DNA from 2 places in the Conexibacter sp. W3-3-2 genome. Region 2 is predicted to be linked to the other one. Evidence: riboswitches for the same ligand, from Rfam matches in the RefSeq annotation. Region 2 holds a riboswitch; the other holds the start of a gene.
What was found. Region 2 has a riboswitch for cyclic di-AMP ahead of GKE82_RS04955 (peptidoglycan DD-metalloendopeptidase family protein). Riboswitches for the same ligand answer to the same signal wherever they lie in the genome.
Positions count from the first base shown of each region.

Region 1 (3,395 bases), 280 kb from region 2:
CCTCACGGGTCTTGGGCTGGTCGGGCATAGAGGTCCACCCTAGCCGGTCATCGGCCGCCGTTCGGTCGAGGATCCCTTGTACGCGGTGGCGGGTCCGTCAGGCGAGCCAGTCGCGCGCCCAGGCCTTCAGGGCGACGACCGTCGGCTCGAGCGAGCGACCCATCGCGGTGAGCTCGTAGAAGACCTGGATCGGCGGTCCCGGCTCCACGTGGCGGGCGACGAGGCCGCGCTGCTCGAGCTCCTTCAGGCGCTCGCTGAGCAGGCGGTCGGAGAGCTGCGGGACCGCGTGCGAGAGCTCCTTGAACCGCAGGCGAGCGTCGTGGCGCAGGAGCACCTCGAGGATCGCCCCGGTCCAGCGGCGCCCGATGAACTCGACCGCCTCGTGGTAGTGCGGGCAGCAGGCCGCCGCGTCGGCCCGGTCGGTCGGGGACTCTCCGGGCATGGCACGCGGCGGCGGGTGCTGCGAGGGCCGGGGGCGGCCGCTAGGCGGCGCGCAGCGTCCGGGTGTTCTCCGTGGAGCCGTCGACCGGCACGTCGCCGGCGACGTTGATCATCGCGGTGAAGGACTCCATCGAGACGAACGCGATCGCCTCGAGCAGCTGCTCGTCGGACCAGCCGTCCTCACGCGCCTCCTCGTGGAGGTGCATCGGCGGCTTCTGGCGGTCGACGACGAGGACCCGGGCGTAGTCGAGCAGCTTCTGCTGGTGCTCGTCCTTGGACTTCCACTCGCGCGCCAGCGCGACCTCGTCGAGCCCCAGGCCGGCCTGGCGTGCGGTGCGCGAGTGCATCGCGATGCCGGGCGCGGAGCCGTAGTGCTCGGCGACGGCGAGCGCGAGCCGCTCGAGCGTGCCGATCGGGAGCGTGCCGTGCCGGAGCTCCTGGCGCAGCCGCGCGTACCCGCGCAGCGCCGCGGGGGAGCCCGCGAGGACGCCGAGGAAGTTCGGGAGCTGCCCTGCCGTCGAGAGCGCGCCCTTGAGGATCGGCATCGAGCCTTCCGGTGCCGTGAGGTCGTCGTGGATCTGGAACCTGCTCATCGCTGTCTTCATGTGCGGCCTTTGGGGAGAGGCGGGTCGGGTCCTGCTTGTGCTGCTCGTCACGTCTTTAGCTTCACTTTATGAAGCCGCTTACGTGTCGTAAGTGTACCCCCAGAACGTTGCTTGCGCAAGGATCTGTGGCTCCACGCACGAGTACCCGCCGAAGCGGGCACGTACGCACAGATGAAGAGCTGGCGCGGACGCGGTCACCCGCGTCCGGGACGGGGACTAGGCCCCGCCGCTGAGCGCCGCGATGAGGATCAGCAGGAAGCCGAGACCCACGGCCCAGAGCGCGATGCGGTCCGGGCGCGACATCGCCTGGTCGACCGGACTGCGCGTGGCGCGCCGGCGCGGCTCGACCTCGCGCAGCCGCGGCGTCGCGGGGAGCAGCTCGGGGCGACCGGTGATCGCCACGGTGCGGCGGTCCTCCCCGTCGGGACCGGGAGCCCGACGCGGCTCGTCCCACAGCAGCTCGGTCTCGTCCCGCTCGCGCGTGGGCTGACGCGGGGCGTCGCCCTCGACGATCACGGTGCGCTGCACGGCCCGGGTGCGGTGGACGGGATGCTCGCCGGTCACCGTGCGACGGGTGTCGTGCTCGGCGGGCTGGTGACGGGGCGCGGCCGCGGCCGGGCGGTCCCCGGTGATGCGACGGCGCTGGCGGACGGTGAAGTCGAGATCGTCGCCGGCGGTCCAGTCGTCGATCTGCCGACCCTTCGTCGGGAGCAGATCCTCGGAACCCCAGTCGACCACTGCGCGCTGCGACATGCGTTCGGTGTCCTCTTTCGTCGGCCTACGGGGTTAGCTGACGGGCTCGCGCTGAAAGATGCGCTACGCCGGGATCGGCGACTCGCCCCACATCCTGGGTCCCCCGCTCCCCGGGCAGTCCGGGGATTGAGCGGTTTCGAACTGCCGGGCATCGTAGCAGGCCCGAAAAGGCCTGCATGTGCAAGAAATCTTGCATGCCCGGCGACGCTATCCGACGGGTCGGACGTGATGTCCGAGGGCGCCGTCGCGGGGCGCCCGGGTCGCTCAGCGACCGGCGACCGCCGCGATGTAGTCGGCCACGTCCTCGGCGTCCTCGCCGTCGACGAGCCCGGACGGCATCTGGCCGAGACCACGCGCGCGCCCCATCTGGATCGCGTTGAGCGTGAGCTCCTTCGGCGGGCGGAGCTGGTCGAGGTTCGGCCCGACGCGACCGACCGCGTTGGACGCGCTCAGCGAGTGGCAGGTCGAGCAGAGCTGCGCGAAGACCTCGCGGCCGTTCTTCTGGGCGGAGGTCAGCTCGACGCCGCCCTTCGCCTCCTTCTTGTCGTTGTTGCCGACCATCGCGACCGCCGGGATCGCGATGCCGAACAGCGCGATGACGATCGTGATGGCGAGCCCACTGCCGCGGTTGGCGGAGTTGCTCTGGCGGTGCAGGAGCTTCTCCCGGGCCTTGCCGGGACCCCCACTCATGGCGACCAGGACGACGGCCCCGGCGACGACGACGAACGCGATGATGAGAGCAGCGGTAGCGACCACGGCCGGAAAGATATAGATCGGGACGGCAGACGTGTCAGCGGCGGCGCCCCTGCGCGAAGCTCATGACCGGCGGGGCGACCGCACGGAACCCCGAGGCGGCCCCGTCGGTGCCGGTGGCCGCCGGCTGCTGCTCGCCGGCGCGGCGGGCGAGCTCGCGCTCGTCCAGCGACGAGAAGTCGTGCACCTCGGCCAGCGAGCGGATCTCCGCGAGCGGCCGGTCGTCGGGCGCCTCCAGCGGCACGAGCCGCCGGACGAGCACGTTGATGCCGCCGCCCGCGGCCGGATGGCGCTCGAGCACGCCCTCGGCGATGACGAGCGGCTCGGTCCGCACGATCAGGCGATGCTGCTCGTAGACCGCGGCCGGCACCACGAGGTTGACGGTGCCGCCCTCGTCCTCCAGCAGCATGAACACGATGCCGCTGGCGGTCCCGGGCCGCTGGCGGGCGACGACCAGGCCCCCCACGCGGACCGACCGGCCGTGGCGCAGCCCGGCGAGGGCGGCGCTGGACACAGCACCCCGCCGGTCGAGCTCGTCGCGCAGCAGGCCGATCGGGTGGGCGGCGGTCGTCAGGCCCGTCGTGGCGTAGTCGGCGATCATCGCGTCCCACGCCCGCAGGCCGGGCAGGTCCGGGGCGTCGGGGGCGTCCAGCGGCAGCGCGAGCTGGGTGCCGTCCCGGCCGTGCGCGCGCCCGGGCGCCACGATGCCGAACCGCCACAACGCGGCGCGTCGGCGGTGGCCGGGTGAGGCCACCTCGGTGCGCAGGAGCGCGTCACAGGCGCCCGACCAGGCGAGCTGCTCGAGCGCCGGGCGGCCCGCACCGGCCCGCGAGGCGAGGTCCC
Region 1 is NZ_WLYW01000001.1:1,274,976-1,278,370, forward strand. Features, by position in the region: gene glnA (type I glutamate--ammonia ligase) at 1-28, opposite strand, end outside; gene GKE82_RS06345 (helix-turn-helix domain-containing protein) at 98-442, opposite strand; gene GKE82_RS06350 (carboxymuconolactone decarboxylase family protein) at 483-1,034, opposite strand; gene GKE82_RS06355 (hypothetical protein) at 1,263-1,799, opposite strand; cyclic di-AMP (ydaO/yuaA leader) riboswitch at 1,807-1,942, opposite strand; gene GKE82_RS30585 (cytochrome c) at 2,064-2,555, opposite strand; gene GKE82_RS27960 (OB-fold nucleic acid binding domain-containing protein) at 2,590-3,395, opposite strand, start outside.
Region 1: linked by a shared signal. The riboswitch ahead of GKE82_RS06355 (hypothetical protein) and the one ahead of GKE82_RS04955 (peptidoglycan DD-metalloendopeptidase family protein) in region 2 are both predicted to bind cyclic di-AMP.

Region 2 (3,395 bases):
GGCAGCGGGTCCACTGCGTCGCCCCCCGAGTACCAGCCTGGAGCGGTCCACAGCTCGAAGTGCAGGTGGCAGCCGGACGCCCGACCGGTCTCGCCGACGTAACCGATCCGCTGACCCGCTTGGACGCGCGCGCCCTTCTTGACGAGCGCCCGATCGCGCATGTGCATGTAGGCGTAGGACTGCCCGGTGGCGTCCTGGAGCACGACGTAGTTTCCGGCACGGTCCTGGGTGGCCTCGAACTGCACCACGCCTGGGCGCACGGCGACGAGCGGCGTCCCGCACGCGGCGAACATGTCCTGCCCGCCGTGGCCGCGGCCGCCGCCGAAATTGTTGGTGTCCGACTGCCCGAGGTCGTGCTTTCCGCGGATCGGGAAGATCGCGTCGTGGACGAGCACCGCCGCGGTGCTGGCCTGCGACGCGGTCGCCTGGCCGGCGAGCCGAAGTTCGTAGCGGCCGTCCGGGACCACCGTGTTGTCGACGGTGCCGTCCCAGCGAATGGCGCCGGCTCCTGCGGCGACCGGCCACGAGCGGACGGTGACGCCGTCGCTCAGTCTGACGGCGTCAACGGTCGACGGCGATTGAATCGAGTACTCGAGGACCGCGCGCTTGCGAGAGCCCGCGATCAGCGCCTCGCCCGGACGGAGGTCGACCGCCGGCCCGGTGACGTCAGCCTGCGGCGCGGGTCCAGCGAGGATGCGCAACCGCGTCTTGGTCGTCCCGTTGCCGCCAGCCGGACTCACCAGCCGAAGACGACCGCTGCGGGCTCCGCGAGGAATCACGACGGTCAGCGCGGTCGGACTGGCGGCCCGTGGAACGGCGCGCTTGTCGTCCTTCGCGCCCTTGGTGCCAAGGAAGACCACCGTCTCCACGCCGTCGAGGCCACCGCCGCTCAGCGTCAGGTCCTGCCCGGCCCGGCACGCCCATGCCTCGCCGCTTGCGCACATGGCACTCGTCGCCGACGCGGGGTCGGGAACGCCGACGCCGCCCGGTGAGGGGGCAGCCAAGGCGCCGCCCGGCAACATCAATGCTGCGAGAACGGGTACGGCAACACGCGCCAGCTTGCGGCAGGACAACGGGACTCTCTTTCGTTGGCCTACGGGGTTAGCTGACGGGCTCGCGCTGAAAGAGTTGCGCTACAACCGGCAAGCCGGTCGATTCGCCCCGTGAGTGGGTCCCCCGCTCCCCGTCTCTCGACGAGGACTCGGCGCTCCTATGACGCGTAGGAGAGTAGACGACGGCCCCGACTTATGTCGAGTCGAATCTGCTCAAGACGACGCGCCAGCACTCTTCTCGGCCTGGCAAGGATCTCCCACAGCGCGTAGTACATTGACATCAATGTGGTCTTCGTCGTCCCGCCTTCTCATTCCTCTCTTGGTCGCCGCCCTGCTCGCGGGGTGCGGAGGAGGCGATGACGAGGCAGCGGGGCTCGTCGTCACCGACCCGGTCGGTCACGTCCACGCAGTGGGTCTTGATCCTCAGGATGGCTCCATCCTCGTCGCTGCCCACAACGGCATGTTCCGCGCCGAGAAGGGCGCGACGCGCGCCACCGCCGTCGGGGACGAGCGCCGAGATGTGATGGGCTTCTCCGTCGAGGCGCCTGGGCGCTATGTCGGGTCGGGCCATCCCGATGTCCGTCGCGGTGGTCCGTCGTCCGTCGGTTTCATCCGCTCCACCGACGGTGGGCGCAGTTGGAGCACGATCTCGCTCGAAGGTCAGGCCGACCTGCACGCGATCGAGGTCGCCGGGCAACGCGTCTACGCGTTCGACGCACTCAGCGGCAAGCTGCTGCGAAGCATCGACGCAGGGCTGACCTGGCGCGCGGCAAGCACGCCACCGGTCCTCGACCTGGCGCTCGACCCGCGGAACCCGGAACGGCTTGTGGTCTCGACCGAGATGGGCATCCTGGTATCCCGGGACGGCGGAGAGACGTTCCGTCCGGTGGTCGATCTGCCCTTGAGCCATCTCGCATGGGGGGACCGACGGAATCACCGCGATCGGACAGGATCAGGTCGTCCAGCGAATCGACGGTGACCTGCGCACGGTCAATCAGCTCGGTCGCGCACCGGTCGTTCCTGCGGCGCTCGTGGAATCCGGGCGCGGGCTCCTCGTCGGCGCCGACGACGGAGCTGTCCATGCCAGCAAGGACGGCGGCCGAACCTGGAGCTTGACGCTCGAACCGATCCGGTGATGCGCCACGGCGTCAGTCAGCGACGCCCCAGCTTCGCGAGTCGAGGGACGTCGTGCGTAGAAAAACGCAAGCGGACGACGGTCGGATACCGATGACGCGGTTCGGCCGCGGCTCTACCTTCGGAGCATGAGCCTCCTTCCCGTCACGCCCGCCGCGCCGAGAGGCGAACCGACCCCATCGGCCTGCTGTTGCTCGACGCGGATCGAAGCCGCCCTCGAGACCGACCGAGCAAGCGCAGCGACGGACGCCCCTCGCGACCCGTCGACCGGCTCGTGCTGCGGCTCGACCCCTGCAGAGCCCGAAAGGCCGGCTTGTGGCTGCGGCAGCGGGGCGGCGTCCGCTCGACCGTAGGTGGAGCAGGGTCTGCGCGGCTGCTCAGTGGCTGTCGTGCTTGCGCGCCTCGATGATGAGCTTCGCCAGGACGTCCGGCTGGGTGATCGGGAGCAGATGATCGCCCGGGAGCTCGAGGACTTGGACGCACTCGTGCGGCCATCGGAGGACGTCGCCGGCCGGTGCTCGCGAGTCGTCGGTCGCCAGTACGACCGTCGTGACGCTCGTGGGCTGCGAGATCCACGACGGGAGCGGGTTCTCGTCGAGCAGCGACACGACCGCGTCCCGGTAGGCAGGCCAGGAGTGGTTCACGCTCTCTCGCGCGAGCTCACTCGGCGTCTCGCGAGCGATGTGGGTCACCAGCGCGGCGGCGGGGCCGCGCAGGACGCACATCACGGCGCACGCAGTGCTCGCGACGCGTGATCCGTTGACGATGTGCCGAGCCATCCAGTCGTCGCGCCCGAGTCGCTCTCGCGCGGCCGCGCCGCTGCGGAACACCGGCGGGCAGACCAGGATGAGCTCACGGACGAGCTCAGGGCGGCGGGCGGCGACCCCGACGGCGACCGCGCACCCGAATGAGTGCCCCATGACGACGACCGAGCGTGCGCCGACGGCATCGAGGAGCCGCAGCACCGCGGTCACATGGTCATCGAGGCCGAACTTCGTCCCGATCGATCGCGAGGCTCCGAAGCCGAGTAGATCGGGGCGCAGGTTCGGTGCATCGGCCTCGTCGAGCAGACGGCCAAGGGGCGTCCAGACGCTCCGCGAAGCCGCCAACCCGTGCAGGAGAAGAACCTCGGGCGCCTGATCGGTTGGCCCTCCTCGGGTGTGCGCGAGCAGCACGACCTCCGGGGAACGCTGCGGACGCAGCAAGGCG
Region 2 is NZ_WLYW01000001.1:993,876-997,270, reverse strand. Features, by position in the region: gene GKE82_RS04955 (peptidoglycan DD-metalloendopeptidase family protein) at 1-1,073, opposite strand, end outside; cyclic di-AMP (ydaO/yuaA leader) riboswitch at 1,076-1,217, opposite strand; gene GKE82_RS04950 (F510_1955 family glycosylhydrolase) at 1,372-2,031, shown strand; gene GKE82_RS04945 (alpha/beta fold hydrolase) at 2,564-3,395, opposite strand, start outside.